3 regions of the Arthrobacter sp. AD-310 genome follow, and region 1 is predicted to be linked to each of the others. Evidence: riboswitches for the same ligand, from Rfam matches in the RefSeq annotation. Region 1 holds a riboswitch; each other region holds the start of a gene.

Region 1 (7,103 bases):
GGACCTTGGCCACGACGGCGGCGTCCACCGATTCGTCGAAGTCCACCGTGGCGATGACGTTGGAGCGCTCGTCCGGGTTGGTGACGAACGGTGTAGCGAATTCGGAAGCCTCGGCCCACTGGTAGACACGGCCGGCGGAGTCCGCCGTCCGGGCAGCCGCGAAGTCGAGGCCGCCGTTGGAGTTCAGCCACTGCACCTGCGCGTCCAGGGTCACCAGCGTGGACAGCGACGGCGTGTTGTAGGTCTGGTTCAGGCGCGAGTTATCGATGGCGGTCTGGAGGTCGAGGAAGTCGGGGATCCAGCGGCCGCTTGCCTTAATCCGGGCCGCGCGCTCCAGGGCGGCGGGGGAGAAGAGGCCCAGCCAGAGGCCGCCGTCCGACGCGAAGTTCTTCTGCGGGGCGAAGTAGTAGACGTCGCTCTCGGCCACGTCGACGTCCAGCCCGCCCGCGGCCGACGTTGCGTCGATCAGGACCAGTGATCCCTCGTCCGCGCCTGCAACCCGCTTCACCGGGGCGGAAACACCTGTGGAGGTTTCGTTCTGCGGCCAGGCGTACACGTCCACGCCTGCTTCGGCCGAAGCTGCCGGGCGGGTGCCGGGCTCGGACTTGATGATGGAGGAGGCGTCCAGGAAGGGGGCCTTGTTAGTGGCGGCGGCGAACTTGGAGCCGAACTCGCCGAAGGAGAGGTGCTGGGCCTTCTTCTCCACGAGGCCGAAGCTGGCGACATCCCAGAATGCCGTCGAGCCGCCGACGCCAAGGACCACTTCATAACCTTCCGGCGCACGGAAGAACCGGCTCAGGCCGTCGCGGACCGAACCAACGAGGTTCTTGACCGGGGCCTGCCGGTGCGAGGTGCCGAGGATGTTCTTTGCTGCGGCGGACAGCGCATCGATCTGCTCCTGCCGAACCTTGGAGGGACCGGCGCCGAACCGTCCGTCCTTGGGGAGGAGGTCGGCGGGAATAGTGATGCTGGGTTCGCTCACAGGGGCTCCAATTTCGGCGTGGACACGGCTTCGGTCCGGACGGGTGGATGGTCGCTGGCAGGCAGCCTGGGTGGACTGCATCTGGGCCGTTCCCATTCTGCCTGAACAGCCCATTCGGCGGGAACCGGAACCGTCAAAGTCCAGCCCGTGAGACGCCTCCAGTAGGCCTCTTCAACTATTCGGACTAAGTCAAAATAGGCTAAGCTAGCCAACGGACTACGTCGCGGTGAACGGCGATACGGTGGGACAACGCAAGGTACTGCGCTCGAGGAGCTGAGCTGGATGACGGATCTGATCGACACTACGGAGATGTACCTTCGGACCATTTTGGAACTCGAAGAAGAGAACATCGTTGCCCTCCGGGCCCGTATTGCTGAACGGCTGCGCCACTCCGGTCCCACGGTGTCCCAGACCATTGGCCGGATGGAACGTGACGGCCTGGTTGTGGTGTCCGGGGACCGGCATCTGGAACTTACCGAAGTCGGCCGCAAGCGGGCCACGGAAGTGATGCGGAAGCACCGCCTTGCGGAACGGCTGCTGGCAGACGTCATCGGGCTGGATTGGGCCTACGTCCACGACGAAGCCTGCCGGTGGGAGCACGTGATGAGTGAGCGTGTGGAACGGCGCATCTATGAACTGCTGGACCACCCCACCGAATCCCCCTACGGCAACCCCATCCCAGGCCTCGCGGCGCTGGGTGGTGAGGCTGCTGCGGCCGTCGCGGAAACGGCGGTGAGCCTCCTGGAGGCCATGAAGTCATATGGCACCGCCTCTGTGGTGACCGTCAGCCGGTTGGCAGAGCCCATCCAGGTGGAACCTGAACTGCTGGCGCAGCTCGATGAAGGCGGCATCCGGCCCGGCGCCGCTGTAACGCTCGAGCGCGTGGGTGACTATATTTCCGTCCGCGTGCCCGGCATCGAGGGCGCCCTCGAACTGCCGCCCGAAGTGGCCGCCCACGTCTTCGTTACCGTCCGCTAGCGAGCGACGCCCGCAACCCGGGAATACTCCATTTGATGGCGGTTACGCAAAGATAACGGAATTGTTACTTTAGGGATTAAGCCTCTATAGTTGAAGCAAGCGTTGATACTAAAGCGTTACCTGTTCCGGAGCCGAGCTCTGCCAGCGGAACAGGTGCACGAGTCACTACTGGCAGAGGCGGGGGAACCACAAGCGGCAGCGGGGGACTGCCTTGGGGTGAAGTCCGACAGCAGCAAGCCTCTTCCAGTGTAGGAATCCTCCGGGAATCTCTCTGTGCCGAAGCTTGCCTGCTCCGGACCGGGTCTTTGATCTCTCTGACCCGAATCCGACAGCTAACTTCGCAGGCTTTCAGAGAGGAATCCTTCTTGTCCATGCAGACCTCCAGGGGGCGCCGCCGCGCGGCCGGCCCCGCTCCGGCCCCGCGCGTGGCCGAAGTTACTCACACGGAGCGCCCCCGCGATCTCCACCGTGATGCGCGGCGCCGTCGGGGTCCGTTCCGGCAGATCACCGAGTTCGCCTCTGCAAGCGGCATCGGCCAGAAGGCCGGGATCGCTTTGGCCGCCACCGGCATGGTGCTTACAGTGACTGTTCCTGCCACCAGTCCCGTGATGGCCACGGACGCCTCCGGAAGCACGCCTGTTGCCGCGTCCGCCGTCACGCCGCAGCAGCCGGCCATTTCCGCTGAAGCCGGCGCCCAGATCGACTTCAGCCGCTCAGCGGTCGTGACGCAGGCCGACCCTGACGGCAAGCTCAAGCAGCTCCTGAGTGCCCAGTCCGCGGGCGCCGTCTCCCGCGCCGCATCGGTCGGAAGCCTTGGTGCGCCGCTGGCCAGCATGGTTACCGCATCGCCTTTCGGTTACCGCGTCAGCCCCATCACGGGCGGCTCCGGCGACTTCCACCGCGGCCAGGACTACGTGGCGCAGTGCGGCACCTCCGTGCTCGCCGCCGCCACCGGCACCGTGACCTTTGTGGGCTGGCACCAGTTCGGCGGCGGCAACCGTGTGGTGATTGACCACGGAAACGGCCTGGAGACCACGTACAACCACCTTTCGTCCTTCAGTGTGACTGAGGGCCAGACGGTCTCCAGGGGCGACGTGGTGGCTTTGAGTGGCACCACCGGGGCTTCGACTGGCTGCCACCTGCACTTCGAGGTGCAGGTCAACGGCGAAGTGGTCGATCCGACGGGCTGGCTGTAGTCAAATGAGGGCAAACTCCCAGTTCGTTGTGACCCGCCGTGACCTGAATGTGACATTCACGCGAAACTGCTGTACCGTCTAACTCGCGTCAACTTTTCCGAAGTTGACGCTCTTGTGCGGATTGCCTAACTCTGCCACCGCTCAAGGTCCGTTCGCATTTCATCGTCTGGCAGGGGCGGGGGAACCAAATTTGGTCTTCGTCATGAAGGCCTTGGGGTTAAGTCGCAAAGCTTCCATGGAAGCAGCGCGGCCGGGTGACTCCCATCCGAATCCGACAGCTCACCTCGCAGGCATTGGGAGAGGCTACCTTCGTGTCTTCACGCCATAGTTCTGCGCGCCACCGTGCGCAACCGGTTCGTACCAACCCCCTGGACGCTGTGTCCAAGGCTGTTAGTGCCAACGCCGGGACAGTAGGTCGCCAGGCTGCAGTTGTTGCTGCTGCTTCGGGACTGGTCCTGGGTATGGGCCTGCCGGCCAACGCTGCGGACACCACTGCCGGTGTCTCCGCGTCCGCCGAGTCCGGCTCGGCGCAGACCGCCCTTGCGGTCACCGCCGCCCCCACCGCCACGGTCTCCTTCGAGCGTCCCGTGGTCACCACCGTTGCAGCTCCCGTCGTTGAGCGCGTGACTCCCCAGTCCACCTCGGACGACGACGACGCGGACAACGCCACCACGGCCACGGCAGCAGCCGAAAAGGTTGCCGCGGCAGCCTCCTCGGCCGCCACCTCCGGCCTGGCAGCCATTGCCTACACCGGCATTGGCAGCCCCTACGTCTGGGGCGGCACCAGCCCCGTGAGCGGCTGGGACTGCTCCGGCTTCACCCAGTGGGTCTACGCCCAGGCCGGCATCAGCATTCCCCGCGTCAACGCATGGACCGCCATGACCCCCACCTCCACCCCCCAGCCGGGTGACCTGGTGATGCAGAACGGTGGCGCACACGTCGGTATCTACGTAGGCAACGGCATGATGGTCAGCGCGCTCAACCCCTCCCAGGGCACCCTGCTCCACTCCGTAGCTGCAACCGGAACCTCCTCCTTCTACACCCTCGCAGGCTAATCAGTTCCCGGGGCTTCGGCCCCCGGAACTTTTTCTTTGCCCGCGCATCCGCCAAATCACTAATCCCCGTTCGGGACGCGCCGACGTACCCCCAAGATGCCGGCGCGTCCAACACCCTTGTGCGGCCCACAGGCCCCGAGGAATTCGAAAGAGAGAAAAGATGACTACTCGTGCTACCGCACGGCACCGCGCCGAGGTCACCAAAACCAACTCGATCGCCATCATCGCCAAGGCTGTTGGCGACAACGCCGGCGGCGTCGGACGCCAGGCAGCGGTCATTGCCGCAGCCTCCGGCCTGGTCCTGACCAGCGGCATTGCAGCCAACGCGGCTGACGCCAACATCCAGCGTGACTCGGCACCGGCCTCGGCCCTTGAGGTCGAGTCCGCGATCGAAGCCCCGATTTCCGCAGCCTCCACCATCGCGATCACCTTTGAGAAGCCGGCAGTCACCACCTCCCCGGCTCCTGTCGTTGAGGAAGAACCCGTGGTTGAGGAAGCCGCTCCGGCTCCGGTTGCCGAGGCTCCTGCTGCCCCCAAGGTCACGGCCACCGTCTCCGCCGCCTCTGCCCCCGCCGCGCCGGCCGCTTCCGCAAGCGGCAAGGGTGCGGCCATCCTGTCCGCCGCCTACGCCCAGCTGGGCGTTATGCAGGACTGCACCATGCTGGTCACCAACTCGCTGGCCGCCGTCGGAATCAACTTCCACGACTGGCCTGCCGGCTACCTGTCCCTCGGCCGCACGGTCAGCGCTGCCGAAGCGCAGCCCGGCGACCTGATCTACTACGCCGACGGCGGCGCCGGCGTAGCGCACATCGCTGTCTACGCGGGCAACGGCCAGGCCGTCCACGGCGGCTACAACGGCAACCAGACCGTTGTGTTCAGCGCCAACGTTGGCTCCGGCCCGGTCTTCATCCGCGTCAGCTAATAGCGGCGCCGCCCGGAACGCTTCGCCGACCGGACTCCGTTCAAGGACCCCTGCCCACGCGGCAGGGGTCCTTGCCCTTTAAAAGGGACCAACTCGTTTTGCAGCGAAATTAGCTGATAGCGCACTTCTTTGTTTACTCTTGTGGTGTCGATCCATAGCCCGAACATGCCGAGGGCAGCCGGCCCTCGTGCCCCTGACGGGTGCGGCCGTGAAGAGGTACGTGCATGCGCACTCTCGTTCTGAATGCTGGATATGAACCGCTGGCGGTTGTGACTTTCCGCCGGGCGCTGGTGCTTGTGCTCACGGGCAAGGCAAGCGTGGTGGCCGAAGGGGACGACCCCGTGGTGGGCCCGCAGGAGATATTGGGCCGGCCTTCGGTGATCCTTCTCAACCGCTACATCCGGCCGAGGTACAACCAGGCAACCGCTGTCAGCCGGCGCGGTGTCCTGCGGCGGGACGGGCACAAATGTGCTTACTGCGGGAAAGCCGCGCACACAATCGACCATGTCCACCCAAAATCACGCGGCGGGGCCGATTCCTGGGAGAACCTCGTGGCAGCCTGCCTCCGCTGCAACAACGTCAAGGGTGATCACACTCCCGCGGAAATGGGCTGGAAGCTGCGGTTCGTCCCCGAACCGCCGCACGGCACCATGTGGCAGATCAAGGAACTGGAAAAGCCGACCCCGGCATGGGACCCGTTCCTGCTCCCTGAACGCGCAGCCTGATTCCCTTCGGTGTGATCTTGCGGGGGTGCGCGGCAGAGCCGGCTGGTGGCTAGGCTGGAACCGTGAAAGTCGAAGTGCCGGAGTTTGACGCCCTGATCCTGGCGGGAGGACGTTCGTCACGCCTGGGGGGCGTGCCCAAACAGCATCTGGTGTTCGGCGGTTCAACGCTGCTCCAACGGTCCCTGTCCGCCGCTGCAGGAGCGCGCAAGGTGGTGGTCGTGGGGCCCGATTCCGGGCCCCTGCCGGACGGGGTGGCGACCTGCCGCGAGCAGCCCGAATTCGCCGGACCCGCAGCAGCGATTGCCGCCGGACTCGAGGCCCTGTCGGAGGGCGGGGCCGGCAGCGGTTATACCCTGGTGCTGGCCTGCGACATGCCGCTGGTAGCGGACGCTGTCAGGACCTTGTCCCTTGCCCTGGCCGCGGAGGCGGACAAACCGGAAGCGCTCCTGGCCAGCGCGGACGACGGCAGCCCGGAGGGTCGGATCCAGCCACTCGTCGGCTTTTATCGCACGAGTGGGTTAAGAAGCGCCGTGCAGAAACTCGAGGGCAACGGAAACCTGGTCAACGCTTCGGTGCGCGCGCTCCTTGCTAGTCTGGACGTGCAGCTTGTCATGGTTCCTGCCGCGTCCACAGCAGACGTGGACACGTGGGACGATGCCGCCGCGCTGGGGGTTGCCGCCGGTGACCAGCATTCGAGCCAGCAGCGGCGCAGCCGCAGCTAACTTGGGAGGCAGTTCATGAAGAGCCAGGACGAAACGCTGGAGGAATGGTGCAGGTCCCTGCTCCAGGCGTATGAACTCGAGGATGTCCAGGTGGACATCAACGCCATCCTTTCGCTGGCCGGAGTAGCCGCGCACTCCGTGGTCCGTCCGGCTGCCCCGCTCACCACCTTTATTGCCGGTTACGCGGCGGGCCTTGCCTCCGGCGCCGGGCGGGCCACCGATACCGCCTCCATGGACTCGGCCCTGGCCGTGGCCCGTTCCCTGGCCTCCGACTACGATGCTGAAGCGGCGGGGACTCCCGGCGAATGACCGGGGAAACCACGGCAGACTCCGGCGGACCGGAAGGGCACGAAGAGCAGCACCGCCTGGCGCACACCTGGGAGGAAGCCCGGCAGGCGGCATTTGATGCGGCCACCCCGATCCCTGCGGCGCCGGTGGCATTGGAGCTCGCCCTCGGCCGCATCCTGGACCAGGACATTGTGGCGCTGCAGGATATGCCCCACTATGCCTCTTCCGCCATGGA
Region 2 (7,103 bases), on a different contig from region 1:
ACATCCGTTTCGGGATGCGCATACTCGGGCGTAGCGGGAAGTATCTACGAAAAGACCGCGTCCATGGACAACCCCGTGTTTGGCAGCGGCCGCGGAACTCCCGTCATCCAAGACGGAGCATCCCCAAACATCAATGACGTAACAACAACCAAGCAGAGCCTTAACTCCAGCACCGGTGTCGTGATCCTGGCGAGCAACAACGTCACCAAACGCTACTGGTTCTCGGACCGGTCCCTGGGGTCGGCGCCCGCCCCCAGTCCCTCACCGACACCTACCCCAACCCCTTCCCCTTCGGGAAGCATTAGCGTGGTGGGGACGGCGAGCAGCTATTCCGGTACGGCTGCTCCGATCACCCTCGCAAAACCGGCGGGTACGACCGCCGGTGATTTGTTGGTCGCCGCCTTTACTGCCGATTTAACCCCGTCGGTTAGCAGTGCTCCCGCCGGATGGACGCCACTTGTAAACGGTCTTACCATCGGAAACGGAGCGCGGATCTTTGTCTACTACCGGGTGGCAGGAACGGCTGAGGGCGCCTCTTATACCTGGTCTACCAGCACTGCTGTGAAATGGGGTGGCGGGATGACTGCTTATCGCGGAGCGAGCACATCAAGTCCGATTGACAGCATGGTGGCTACCCGCGTGGACACCAGCTACACGGCGACAAGTATCACGTTGCCAGGAGTAACAACGGCCAGCAACGGTGCCCTCCTTATCGGTGGCGTTGGGTTCGACAGCTCAACTCCTGCGGCATCTCCCCCGACAGGATGGGCAGAGCGCTGGGAGGCGGCGGGTGGACAAATCGCCGAACAGGCCGACAAAGTCCAGACATCCGCGGGCGCCAGCGGCGCAGCCACCTGGACATTTTCCGGGGCCAAAGCAGCGGGGGCCTGGCAAACGGCATTGCGACCATCCGGTTAAGGCTTGCTGAATCTTGAACAAGGCACAACCAAAGCCGCGTGGGAAAAGACGTGCTTGTATCAGCATTTTGACTCTGTTATGCGCCATGGGAATGACCGGTTGCGATGAGGTTACACCCCAACTTGCAGATGATGGGCCTACCGTCCACTTCACTGCAGCCGGTGATGTGGGACTTGGCAGCGGCGCCAAGGGGGTTTTGAACAAAGTACGAGAGCTTGCACCCGACTTCAACATCATCTTGGGTGACCTGTCCTATGAGCAAGGTGCCGAGCAGAAATTCTGCGATTTAGTACAACAACTGCTGGGGCCAGAAATTCCCACTCTGCTTGTGGCTGGCAACCATGAGAGCAATGGTCCCGACGGCTACATAAGCAATTACGTGGAATGTCTTCCGAATCGGCTTCAAGGATTGCAAGGAGACTACGGTAAGCAATGGTACGTAGACGTCCCGGACGAGAATCCGATAGTTCGGCTGATCATGGTCTCGCCGGGTTTGGAATTTCCCGACGGTAGAACGGACTATTCCAAGGGCAGCGCATCTTACCTATGGACCGAAGCCGCTATTGATACAGCCAGAGAAGCGAAAATTCCCTGGACGATAGTCGGTATGCACAATATGTGCTTCAGCATAGGACACTATGGGTGTGATGCCGGCCAAGCATTCCTAAACCTGCTCGTTAGGAAAAGTGTTGACCTTGTACTCACAGGACACGAGCACGTCTATCAGCGCACTTTCCAGATTGGATACGGCGACGGATGTCCTTATCTCTTCGTGCAGGAAGTCAATCCGAAGTGCGTGACTGATTCGGACAGCAGTGTGAACCAAGGCAACGGAACCGTCTTCGTCACCAATGGTGTCGGAGGTCAGAGCTTGAGGGACATCAACACGGAAGACGCTGAGAAGCCCTACTTCGCCGCATGGTCAGGCGCCAACTACAGCCCGGCTAAGGGTACCGCCCACGTGGTCTTGGATAGCACCCACATGAGAGTGGACTTTATTCCTTCCCGCGGATACGAGTTTCAAGATTCATTCCGTATCGAAAGGTGAGATAGCGCCTTCTTTGGCCGCCGCGCACCCTGCCAGTGGGCGATAGCACACCATCGCGCCAGATCCTTCATGACTCGGCAATGCCCGTGATGCCTGTTACTGGATTGTGACTTAGCGCTGCGTCTCCGGTACGGTCTACCTCTGGGGCTGCCCCAGCCGGCCCAATCCCGCAAGACGCCTAACTCTGCCACTTACGGGATCCCGAGACTCCTGGCAGAGGCGGGGGACCCACGTGTCCCGGGCATGGTTCTGCCTGCCCTCGGGGTGAAGTCACGGCAAACCTCATGAGTGGCCGGATGCTCTCATCCGAACCCGACAGCTAACCCCGCAGGCGACGAGAGGCACTACTCATGTCTGCATCTACGGATCAGCCGCGCACAAAAGCGCATCAGTCCATGGAAGAACCGGTTAATTCGACCCGTATTCATTCCGAACCTCACCGTTACACCGGGGTTCTCAAACGCCCACTCACGGTGCGCCTGGCCACGACTGCCTTTGTTGCCCTATTAGGCGCCGCCACTTTGGGGCTCTCAGCAAACACCGAAGCTCTGAATGTTGAACGGGTAACCAACTCCGCAAAGCAGCAGCCCGTTGCATCGCACATGCATCGCGACCAGCTCCTCCAGGCAACTGCCCCACTGGAACCTACTACAGAGGCGACGGTGGAACCCGACGCCGCCCCTGCCCCTGTTCCGGCGGCCAGCGAGCCACCACTTCCGGAAACAACACTGGAGTCCACGCTGGCACCGGCTTCGGCCCCCCTGGCGAATCTGGCATCGACTTCTACCCCGATGCCTACCGGAGTTCCAGGCGGATGGGTTATGACCTTCAATGACGAATTCAATGGAAGTTCCCTCGATACGACCAAGTGGTCCGACTGCTGGTTCTCCCCCACATGTGGTGAGATGAACAAAGTCAGCACCAGCCCGAGCAATGTCGCAATCAAGGATGGCAATCTCGCACTGACGCTGGCCTCGTCCACTTCCGGCGCCCTCGTTTCCAGCAATCCCAAGGGCGGGGCGGGCAGTGGCTATCAATTCACCACTGGTTACGTGGAGGCCCGCATCAAGTTCCCCGGTGACGCTAACGGGCTGTACAACTGGCCTGCGTTCTGGTCGACCGGGCAGTCATGGCCTACGACTGGGGAAAATGACATCGCAGAAGTCCTCAAGGCTAAAATGACCGTGAATTACCACTCAGGTTCCGGTACGCATAACCAGGGCACAGTTCCGGGTGACTGGGCGAACCAATTCCACACTTTCGGCTTGCACCGTACGGCAACCTCATCCGACGTGTACTTTGATGGGGTTAAAGTCAAGTCCTATCCCACGGACGATGGCAACGCGCCGCAGTATATTGTCCTCAACGTTGGGGCAGCGTCTACTAATCCAGTTTATGGGCCAGCCTCGGAGGTACAGGTCGACTACGTTCGCGCTTGGCAGTGATTTTCCTCCCTTATAATGGGCTCACCTGGACGGCGGCGGCATATCCCGCCGCCGTCCATTTTTGGCAGTTTCTCACTTTCAAAAAACAAGCCGGCGGCCCATCCGGTTCTTCCCATCATTTAGTAAACTCTTGCAATGAAGCTTCTGTACATAACAGAAAGTGTCCCTAACCGAGATCCTGTGCTGGGTGATGGAAGCTCTCTCATCCCCTTCGAGGTTTTGCGTCACCTACCTGCTGACGTGACGGTAACATTGCTGACATTCTCCGGGCCCGTGACGGTGCCGGATGAAGTTCGATCACGCTGCAACTCTGTGCATGTTGTCCCTCGACGAAGCAGGACGCTAGCTGCACTCCGTTCAGGCCTAGGCGTGAACGGACTAGGGCGGCAAGAACGATCGACGAGGCGTGCCCGAGAATTAGTGGCAGCATTGTCCCTGCAACAGGACGCTACGCTGATCCACGGGCCCCACGCGCTGTTTCTCTCCCACTATGTTTGGGGTCCTCTGGTCCTGCAGACTGTTGATCCTTGGTCTATCCGGGCGGCCATGGATACTGCCATCGCAGGAAAGTTGATGCCAGCATATAAAGTCAGGGCGTATCTGGCTCTGCGGGCAGAACGACGCCTCCCGGCCCGTGCGCGGCTGTTGACCGTCGGTGCAGGAGACGCTGCCGCGTGGAGCAAGAAGCTGGCGCGGCCCGTGACCAGCGTTGCCAATGGAGCAGAGTCTGCGCCTCGTTACCGGGGGAAACGGAACTCTCCGGTGGTTTGCTTCGTGGGGAGCCTCAATTATGGTCCCAATATCGACAGTGCTCATGTGCTGGTCAAAAAAATTGCACCAATGGTCTGGGAGCACGTTCCCGATGCGAAATTCGTTGTTGCGGGTCGCCAACCTGCGGACTCAGTTCTTGCGCTGTCTGCTGATCAGGTTGAAGTCCTGGCTAATGTCCCCTCCGTGATGGACGTATTCAATGGTTCGGATGTGGCGGTCTTCCCAGACGAGCACGGCGTCGGCATACGGAATTCCGTCCGGGAAGCCTTGGCTGCAAATGTGCCCGTTGTGGCGACACCTGTCGCCGCCCGTGAACAGGCTCCGCATCCTTTGCTAACTATCGAAAAGGACCCGACACAATTCGTAGACCAGGTCGTAAACCATCTGAACGGCGGCCCGCCGAGGCTCATGTCCGATACCGGTTCTGAAGTCCGGACGTGGACGCAAACTGCTGCAGATTATCTGGATCAAATTCACTTGGCGGTGAACGACTGGCACCTGAAAGAAGGCAAAACCCCATGACACCAGGCGGAGACCTTGCGCGGGCAGGAGCAAGCGGCGCGATGTGGCAAGGTCTTGCCTTCGTTTCAGGCCGGCTGATCGTACTTGCGACCACTGTGGTCTTGGCAAGACTCCTCTCACCGGAGGAATACGGGCTGGTTGCATTTGCCTTAGTGCTGATGTTATACACCGAAAGCGTTGCTGACGCAGGAGTAGCCCAAGCTCTGGTCTATTTACCCCGAACCAAGGTTATGGCGCAGTCCGCACTCCTGATCTCGCTTGGTCTAGGCACCTCCCTCGCGTTAATTGTTGCATTGGGGGCGCCTCTAACCTCAGAAGTATTTGGTTTTCCCGCTGCCGTCCCATTGATCCAAGTCATATCAGTATCAATTTTTGCTACTTCATGCGGGGCAGTTCCTGAAGCCCTGCTCAGACGCGATCTCCGCTTCAGGCAGCTGACTGCAGCCCCCGTAATCCGGGCAGCTTTAATGGGTTCGGTTACTCTTCTTCTGGCTTTTCAAGGACAAGGCGCATTGTCTCTTGCACTAGGAACCGTGGCGGGTTCAGTGGGTTATGCTGCCACGTGTTGGTACCTAGTCCGCCATGATGCGCCCTGGAGGTTTTGGCGATCGAGTTGGCACTCCATCCGGGCTAACCTGTCCTTCGGTGCGCCTGTAGCGGGCAGCAGCTTACTTGCCCGGCTGATATTTGATGTGGATTACCTCATTATTGGACTTGTTCTGGGCGCCCAAGCGCTCGGTTATTACACCTTGGCATTCCGGCTTCCGGAAGCCCTTATTTTGAATGTATTCTTCGTACTCTCAACTGTGCTGTTTCCCCTTTATACACAGGTCCGTGACGACCCTTATCGACTCCGGGCCGGATACCTGAAAAGCATGCAGATTCAAGCGTTGTACGGGGTCCCGGCAGGCGTTGGCCTCGCTGTCCTGGCACCCGTGCTTGTGCCTTTGCTTTTCGGTCCCCAATGGGGAGACGCTGTGCTCCCTCTGACCTTATTGGCCATATATGCCGCCGTTCGTTCGCTGGGAGCAGGGGCGAATGACGTGTACAAAGCCCTCGGCCGGCCCGGGCTTTCAATAACTATTTCCATAATCCGGCTTTTGATTTTGGTGCCGGTGCTTTTTTTTGCCACCCAATGGGGCATCGCCGGAATTGCGTCAGCTCAACTCGCAGTTGCCGTGATTTTCGCAGTGGGTATGCAGACGGTAGCAGCGAAAGTAATCCGGATCAGGACGAGCATGATGTTTCAGGCAGTGCTACCCGGACTGGTATGCGGGGCCGCTGTGGCAGTTTCCGGATTGATTACCTTGGTGCTGCCATTGCTGGGCGGCGCCGCCACCGCCGTCTTGGTCATATTCGTCGCACTGCCGATGGTCTACTTGATTCTGCGCTTAGGCTTCCCGGAACTGCACAAAGACCTTCTGACCCTGGTCCGCCTACGGTGATCGGCTGGGCCAGTTGCTAACCGCATGGCGCCACAGCCAAAAGTCCCGGTCAGCAGCGATCACTGCGTTCACGTCTACCCGGTTTTGGTCTTTGCCCGATGAGCTACTCAACCGATATGACAGGGTCGCCGCAGACCGGGCCCATGTCGCGATCACCAGCAACGGGAGGATGGCGGAGTCGACACTGCGAAGCGCAAGGTGCTCCCTCAATGGCTCCAGCGCCCATCCCCCCTTTCCGAACGCGTGGTCAAACGATTTAAGTTGGTCTTGCCTGGCAAAGGCCTGCTCGCGCGATTCCGTTAGGTACTGCAGGTAGAACACGAGGTCGTGGCCTGGCACGCCATACGGACTTGCACGTTCCCAATCCACAACCTGTAGTTTGCCCCGGGGCTTAAGAAACAGATTGGGGTGGCTCATATCCCCATGCTCCATCACAGCTGGCAGCGGGGTCGTCATCAGCGGCGCCAGCACCTGGTGAGTTCGCTCAATCAATTCATGGAGGCCAGCGTCGTTAGGAACCAAACTGCTGAGGGCACGCAGCGGTTCGCCTATCGATCGCTGATACCAGTCGGGATTGTTTCCGGCGGAACTCGTGCAGGGCAGTGACCCGATGAAATTGGTGCCAGCAGCGACAGCCGTCTCTATGTCGGTAGCCACCACCTTGGGATCCAGGGGAACCCCCGACAGGGCGGTCTCCACCAACACCGTATGTCCGCCAACGACTTCTATGGCGAGAACCTCTGGCACGCCCTTGGTTGTATCCAGTCCCTCGGCATTCAGGCGTTGCAGGACGCATGCTTCATGCCGGACGCCATCATTGTCGCCGGGTTGGCGCGGCACCTTCACAACGAGACGGGGTTCCGGATTCTTCGGAGCGAAGACAAGCCCGACTACATGCCTAGAGGTGGCAAATCTCGGGGTTAATAAAACAGTTTCCCATCCATCTGCCAGCCC
Region 3 (7,103 bases), on a different contig from region 1:
GATGGATCAAGCCGTATGCCGCGTTGTGGCTGACCATGATTATTGGTGGGTCGCTGGTTGTGGCCATGGCGTTGCTCGGTGCCGAGGTGTACTCCAACGTGGTGGACGACGAAGGGCTGGCGAGCCTTGATATTCCCGCCCTGGAATACGCTCAGACGCTGCGGAATCCCGAAACGGATGCCTTCGTCACCGGCTTCACGAACGTGGGCGGCGGCGTCGGAATGCCCATCCTGGCGAGCATCCTCACAGCGTGGCTGACGTTCCTGAGCCGGACCTGGCGGCCTATCGTCCTGGTGGCCGGGGCCGCGGCGGTATCCACCACCGCCACCACAGTGGGCAAGCGGCTGGTGGGCAGGACCCGCCCGGACCACTCGGAAGCGGTTCCGCCGTATGAATCCACCCCGTCGTTTCCCAGCGGCCACACACTGAACACGACCGTGGTGATTGGCGTCCTGGTCTACATCATCTGCCTTCAGTTCCAGCTGCTCTGGGTACGGATCACGGCGATCACGGCGGGAACCATCTTCATTGTCGCCATGGGCCTGAGCCGCGTGTTCCTGGGCCACCACTGGCTCACGGACGTGATGGCCGGCTGGTTCCTCGGACTGGCCTGGGTGTCCATGGTCATCCTGGCCCACCGGCTGTTCCATCTCATCAGGCGCAGGGAGCACGCGGGCCCGGCACCCACCTTTGAGCACCCCGTGGTGCGCGATGTTGTGGCGGACGCCATCCATCACGACGCCGGCACAAACCGGAGTTCCGGGCGCGACACTGACCGGACCGCCGGGCAGGGTCCTGAGCGCAGCACGGGCCGGAGCCCGGGTCACGGAAAGGAATAGCGCGGGTGATAGTTTTTACCAATGCGCACTCTCGTTGTGGACCACCCGCTCGTCGCCCATAAGCTCACCGTCCTGCGGGACAAGAACACCCCGTCGCCCGTGTTCCGGCAGCTCACGGAGGAGCTGGTGACGCTCCTGGCCTACGAGGCAACCCGGGACGTCCGCACCGAACCGGTGACCATCGAGACGCCCGTCAGCACCACCGTGGGCACCGCGTTCACCAAGCCCACCCCGCTCGTCGTTCCCATCCTCCGCGCAGGCCTGGGCATGCTGGAAGGCATGACCAAGCTGGTGCCCACGGCCGAAGTCGGCTTCCTGGGGATGGCCCGGGACGAGGAAACCCTGGACATCATCACGTACGCCGAGCGCCTCCCCGAGGACCTCACCGGCCGGCAGATCTTTGTGCTGGACCCGATGCTGGCCACCGGCGGAACCCTGCGCGAAGCCATAAAGTTCCTCTTCAAGCGCGGCGCCTCGGACGTCACCTGCATCTGCCTGCTGGCCGCGCCGGAAGGCCTCGCCAAGCTGGAAGAGGAACTCTCCGGCGCCAACGTGACCATCGTCCTGGCCTCCATCGACGAGAAACTGAACGAGAAGTCCTACATCGTTCCCGGCCTCGGGGACGCGGGGGACCGCCTTTACGGCATCGCTGGCTAGGACACAACCCTTTCCGCTGCCCGGGCCGTTGGCTAGCCTGTGCCCATGGACTGGAAACTGGAACTTGTGTTTGTCCCCGTGTCCGACGTGGACCGCGCCAAGGATTTCTACGTCAACAAGGTCGGCTTCAATCCCGATTTTGATGAGCGGCCCTCCGACGGCATCCGCTTTGTACAGCTGACGCCGCCCGGCTCAGCCTGTTCCATCTGCATCGGCGAAGGGCTCACCGACGCGCCTCCCGGCACCGGCTCAAACCTCCAGTTGGTGGTCAGCGACATCCAGGCGGCCCACGACCACCTGAAGAACAACGGTGTGGAAGTCAGCGACGTGGACATCCAGGCCTGGGGCCACTTCGTCTATTTCGCCGATCCGGACGGCAACCGGTGGGCGGTGCAGTACATCCCCGGACGCTGAGGCGGCCGGGGATGCAGTGGGTCCTGCTCAGGGCTGGTTTAGTACCAGTTGTTGCCCAGGTGGAAGTTCAGGGCGCCGCACGGAGACTGGTAGCGCTCCTTGATGTAGTTCAGGCCCCAGTTGATCTGCGTGCGGTAGTTGGTGAGGTAGTCCGCGCCGGCGCTGGCCATCTTTTCGGCGGGCAGGGACTGGACGATGCCGTAGGCGCCGCTGCTCGGGTTGGTGGCCGTGGTGGTCCAGTCGGACTCCTTGTCCCACAGGGTCACCAGGCACTGCATCTGGTCCTGGCCCCAGCCGTAGGAAGCCAGCTGGCCGGCGGCGTAGGCCTGCGCGCCGGCAGGGTCGTTGACCGCGACGACGGGAGCGGGCTCGGGTGCCGGCTCGGGCGCGGGCGCGGGTTCCGGAGCGGGAGCCGGCTCGGGGGCGGGCGCAGGGGCCGGCTCGGCGGCCTGCGGAACCACGTTGATCGGAGCCGGTGCAGGGGACTCGGCCGGGTTGGACCGGATCTCGCTCTTTTCGATGCTCATGCTGGCATCGGAATCTGCGGGCGCCGCGGTGGTTGACGCTGAGGGGGCCAGCGTACCGGTGGCCTGTCCTGCGGCACCCACTCCGCCCACCAGCAGGGCGGCGCCTGCGGTGAGGACGGCGGCACGCTGGCCAAAGGTGAACTTCCTGCCCGCGGGACGCTGTGTATTGCTGTCCGACTCGTGTTTTGCGCGCGGCTGTACCGGGAATTTGAACATGATTGATCGCCTCTCACACCTGCGGAGTTAGCTGTCGGGTTCGGATGAGGGCATCCGGCCGCACGGAACAGACACGTGCTGGCTTAACCCCTAGGGCAATCGATGCCCGGGACGGTGGGTCCCCCGCCTCTGCCTTGGATCAAACGGAATCCGGGAAGTGGCAGAGCTTGGCGTCATCCGGATACGCGGCCCGAACGGGAACCGCACCCAATCGACGGTACAGGAAGGCGCTGCTTAAGTCACATTTAGGTAACGGACATCACGAATGACGGCGCGTCGGTTTGCCTAAACATCGAAGGAAGGCAGTTGAACTGTGAACTGCGTGCAGCCGGGCCGTGATGACACCGTTACCCGGCCTCCGTGAGCCTCCACAATGGATTGCACAATAGACAGGCCGAGACCACTGGTGCCCTCGGCGGCGCCCGCACCTTCCGCGTCTTCCGTACCTTTCCTGGCGGCGTCTGCGCGGGCAAAGCGGGAGAACGCGTGGTCGACAAACTCTGCCGGGATGCCGCCGCCGTCGTCCGTTACCGTGACTACCGCCGTGCCCTCCGGCGAGGTGCCAACTCCCGTCACCACAGTGGTGCCGGCGGCGGTATGCTTCCGCGCGTTCGACAGCAGGTTCATGAGCACCTGGCGCAGCTGGGACGCATCGCCCTTGACCAGCACGGGCCCGTCCGGCAGTTCCAGCCGCCACGTGTGCCCGGGGGCCATGACCTTCTCGTCGCTGACGCTTTCGACCACCAGCTGCGTGAGGTCCACTTCGCTGAGCTTCAGCGGCTGGCCCTCGTCCAGCCGTGCCAGCAGCAGGAGGTCCTCCACCAGCGCGGTCATCCGCTCCGACTGGCTCTGCACCCTGGCCAGGGATTTTTGCCCGTCGGGGGTGAATCGCTCCGTCATCCGCATCAGCTCCGTGTAGCCGCGGATGGCCGTTAGCGGTGTCCGCAGCTCGTGCGATGCGTCGGCCACGAATTGACGCACCTTGGTCTCACTCTTCTGCCGCGCCTGCAGCGCGTTCGCCACGTTGTCCAGCATCAGGTTCAGTGCGTGGCCCACGCTGCCCACTTCGGTGCCCGGGTTGGCGTTCGACGGCGGCACGCGGACCGCCAGCGCGACCTCACCGGCGTCGAGGGGCAGTTGCGACACGCGGGTGGCAACCGCGGACAGCTGTTCGAGCGGCTTCATGGTGCGCCGGATCAGTACCGTTCCCACGAGGCCGATCAGCAGCAGGCCGCCCAGCGATACAAAAACGAAGGTCCAGACCAGGGAAGCGAGGGTGCTTTGCTTGCCGGCGAGCGGGAGGCCGGTGACCAGGACGTCGCCGAAGTCCGTTTGCACGGCTACAAGCCGGTACGCGCCGTTGGACAGCTTCCGGTCCACGGGCCGGGCATCGGTGGCGAGTGCGAGCAAAACCTTTTTGTCGTCGGCGGACAGCGCCGACCGGCTGGTATCCGAGGCGAGGAAGCCGCCGCTGTTCACCTGGCCGTTCACGATCCGGGCATTGACCGTGCCCACGCTCTGTCCTCGGGCGTCCAGGGGGTCGCGGCCGTTGAAACCGCCCATTGGAGGGCGGCCGGGATCGTTGGCCCGTTCGGCGGCCTGGCTCAGCTGGTCATCCAGCTGGCGAGTGAGGAACGCGTCCATAGATACATAGCTGGCCACCCCGACGGCGCCGCAAATGGCGATCAGCAGCGCCATCGCGAGCAGGATCAGCCTGGTCCGCAGGTGCCAGGTGGCGGGCTTGAGCCAGCTCCGGGAATGCTGGGCCGGAGCCTGGGGGAAGGGCATGACAGCCTACTCCGCGGGCTTGATCACATAACCGGCGCCACGCACGGTATGGATCATGGGCGGGTGGACGGCGTCGATCTTCTTGCGCAGGTAGGAAATGTAGAGCTCCACGATGTTGGCCTGCCCGCCGAAGTCGTAGTCCCATACCCTGTCCAGGATCTGCGCCTTGCTGATGACGCGCTTAGGGTTTTCCATAAGGTAGCGGAGCAGTTCGAACTGTGTGGCGGTGAGCTGGACGTCCTCCCCGGCCCGCGTGACTTCGCGCGTGTCGACGTTGAGGACAAGATCGCCAACGACCAGTTCGGCGGTGTCCATGGCTGCGACCCCGGAACGCTGCACCAGGCGGTGCAGCCGGAGAATGACCTCCTCCATGCTGAACGGCTTGGTGACGTAGTCGTCGCCCCCGGCGGCCAGCCCCACGATCCGGTCCTGGACGGCATCCTTCGCGGTGAGGAAGAGCGCGGGCACCTCGGGAGCAAAGGCGCGGATCCTGCCCAGCAGTTCGACGCCGTCGAACCCCGGAAGCATCACGTCCAGCACCAGCACGTCCGGGCGGAAGTCCTTTGCGAGCTTCACGGCCTCGGGGCCGTCCGCGGCCACGGCGACGGACCATCCAGCCATCCGCAGGCCCATGCTCATCAGTTCGGACAAGCTGGGCTCGTCATCGACCACAAGGGCACGGATGGGGGAGCCGTCCGGGTGGGACAGCTTGGGAAGGTTGTTGGTCATGGAGTGCGAAGTGGCCATGGGACAACTCTCCGATCGGTGGGTGTAGCCCGGCTTTGGCTTTCCTGTGCGCAGGCTGTGAATGCCAGCGTAGCCAGCTGGGCAAGGTCCTGCAGCGAACCGGCAGCTTGGTCGCGCGGGCACCCGCCTGGCACCCTCTAGCAGGAGGGCAGGGTAGTCCCGGGCTCATTTCCGGACGTTCGGACGGGAAAAATCTTTTCCCCGGAGCGCATCGGGCTGGACAGGGGCGTCGGGCTTGAGGAGCGATTTTGGCATTCCGCACTCAGTTGAATAAAAGCGTCCTTTTGCCCGCGCCTGTCGAACTATATTTCGCCAAACGCCGTTATCGGGCCGGCTGCTCGGATAACGAGCGTTATTCTTTGGGGTCCGCCAGAATCGTGATCTGCGCCACAATAGAGCATTTCGTCTCACGATGCGGACGATTCGGTCCATTGTTACTTGCAAGTTGCCATTGTTACGCTGCACACTTCCAATGTGAACAAGAACTCAACAGCACCTGCAGCCGCAGAATATTGGCCCAGCACATCAGCTGCTGCCGACATGCGCTGTTGTCGAATGCACGCCTGACCTTCCCACCCGCCGAAGTTCTTAGGCATTCGCCCCCCAGCCCAGCGTCGGGCGCCCCTCCCCAGTTCGCAGTGCGGGGAAACCCAGCATTCGAGCCGCGATGGCGGCCATTCACATTGAGGTAAGCATTCCATGTCTGTTGCATCCGGATACGTCCACATCTCCGTCCGTAACGCCGCCAAGGCGGGCCAGCCATCCGGCCTGCGCCCCGGCTTCGGTCCACGCCCGGCCCTCGCTCCCTCTGCCGGGAACGGCTTCCCCGCACAGGGCTACACGCCGCAGGGCTACAACCCCAATTCATACGGGCAGCTCCGGGCAGTTCCGGCGGCAGACTCCGCACCCGTCACCGCTCCCACTCCGGTAGTGGCGGGGCCCAACGCGGTGCGTCCCGTAGCCAATGACAACGTGGCCCGCGGATTTGTCCTCTACATGGGCATCGATGAGGAAACCGCCGCGGCTGCCGGCACCTCAATCGCCAAACTGGCCCAGGAAATCCGCGCCTACGCCCAGTCGCTGGTTACCGGTGCCGAGAGCTACGCGGCAGTCGCCGTAGCCCCTGCCGGCACCCCGGGTTCCGCGCTCGACGTCGTCCGCTCCACCTTCGGCGACCCCACGGTGAACTCCCGCCAGCGCACCGAGACTCCCCGGCCGCAGCAGCCGCAGGAGCCGCGCCCCTCCGGTGTCCTCATCGACCTTGCACGCCGGGAGGTTCACCTCGACGGCGAATCCCTCAACCTGACCTTCAAGGAGTTCGAGCTCCTGAACTACCTCGTGGAAAACGGCACCCGCACCGTCGGCCGCGACGAGCTGCTCGAAGGCCTCTGGCGGAACGCCGAGGAAGTGCCGAACGAGCGCACCATCGACGTCCACATCCGCCGGCTCCGCTCCAAGTTGGGCCGCCTGGCCAACACGGTCCGCACCGTCCGCGGCCAGGGCTACCGCTTCTACGAGCACCCCGAGGTGGTCGTCTGGGCCGCTCCGGAATACTCGATCTAGCTTCTGAACGAAAGGCGCCTGTCCCCAGCGGGGCGGGCGCCTTTTGCTGTAGGGGCACAGCAGCGCTGACGGGTTCGTTAGGCTTGGGCCATGAGTGAGCACCATCTTCGCCGGCTAGTGATCATGCGCCATTCCAAGGCCGACTGGCCTGGTGGCGTGGCTGACCACGAACGGCCGCTCGAGGAGCGGGGCCACCGGGAAGCGCCCCTGGCCGGACGCTGGCTGCTCAAACACAACATCGTCCCCGACTTCATCCTCTGCTCCAGCGCCCTGCGGACCCGGCAGACCTGCACCTGGGTGTGCTCTGAACTGGGTGACAAAGCCCCCACCCCCAAGCTTGAGGAGGGGCTGT

What was found. Region 1 has a riboswitch for cyclic di-AMP ahead of ACYQ1Z_RS05110 (M23 family metallopeptidase). Riboswitches for the same ligand answer to the same signal wherever they lie in the genome.
Region 2: another riboswitch for cyclic di-AMP. It lies ahead of ACYQ1Z_RS07120 (glycoside hydrolase family 16 protein); the one in region 1 lies ahead of ACYQ1Z_RS05110 (M23 family metallopeptidase).
Region 3: another riboswitch for cyclic di-AMP. It lies ahead of ACYQ1Z_RS09780 (aggregation-promoting factor C-terminal-like domain-containing protein); the one in region 1 lies ahead of ACYQ1Z_RS05110 (M23 family metallopeptidase).

The regions. Positions count from the first base shown of each region.
Region 1 covers NZ_BAAHNO010000008.1:51,700-58,802, forward strand. The annotation lists gene serC (phosphoserine transaminase) at 1-982, opposite strand, end outside; gene ACYQ1Z_RS05105 (metal-dependent transcriptional regulator) at 1,265-1,960, shown strand; cyclic di-AMP (ydaO/yuaA leader) riboswitch at 2,111-2,321, shown strand; gene ACYQ1Z_RS05110 (M23 family metallopeptidase) at 2,332-3,156, shown strand; cyclic di-AMP (ydaO/yuaA leader) riboswitch at 3,285-3,463, shown strand; gene ACYQ1Z_RS05115 (C40 family peptidase) at 3,534-4,211, shown strand; gene ACYQ1Z_RS05120 (NlpC/P60 family protein) at 4,372-5,133, shown strand; gene ACYQ1Z_RS05125 (HNH endonuclease) at 5,358-5,858, shown strand; gene mobA (molybdenum cofactor guanylyltransferase) at 5,921-6,580, shown strand; gene ACYQ1Z_RS05135 (DUF6457 domain-containing protein) at 6,596-6,889, shown strand; gene ACYQ1Z_RS05140 (molybdopterin molybdotransferase MoeA) at 6,886-7,103, shown strand, end outside.
Region 2 covers NZ_BAAHNO010000010.1:102,801-109,903, forward strand. The annotation lists gene ACYQ1Z_RS07110 (hypothetical protein) at 1-918, shown strand, start outside; gene ACYQ1Z_RS07115 (metallophosphoesterase) at 1,004-1,966, shown strand; cyclic di-AMP (ydaO/yuaA leader) riboswitch at 2,132-2,312, shown strand; gene ACYQ1Z_RS07120 (glycoside hydrolase family 16 protein) at 2,317-3,411, shown strand; gene ACYQ1Z_RS07125 (glycosyltransferase family 4 protein) at 3,958-4,704, shown strand; gene ACYQ1Z_RS07130 (lipopolysaccharide biosynthesis protein) at 4,701-6,149, shown strand; gene ACYQ1Z_RS07135 (aminoglycoside phosphotransferase family protein) at 6,141-7,103, opposite strand, start outside.
Region 3 covers NZ_BAAHNO010000013.1:71,190-78,292, reverse strand. The annotation lists gene ACYQ1Z_RS09795 (phosphatase PAP2 family protein) at 36-839, shown strand; gene upp (uracil phosphoribosyltransferase) at 861-1,496, shown strand; gene ACYQ1Z_RS09785 (VOC family protein) at 1,542-1,910, shown strand; gene ACYQ1Z_RS09780 (aggregation-promoting factor C-terminal-like domain-containing protein) at 1,949-2,653, opposite strand; cyclic di-AMP (ydaO/yuaA leader) riboswitch at 2,659-2,819, opposite strand; gene ACYQ1Z_RS09775 (HAMP domain-containing sensor histidine kinase) at 2,939-4,441, opposite strand; gene ACYQ1Z_RS09770 (response regulator transcription factor) at 4,448-5,188, opposite strand; gene ACYQ1Z_RS09765 (winged helix-turn-helix domain-containing protein) at 5,888-6,751, shown strand; gene ACYQ1Z_RS09760 (SixA phosphatase family protein) at 6,842-7,103, shown strand, end outside.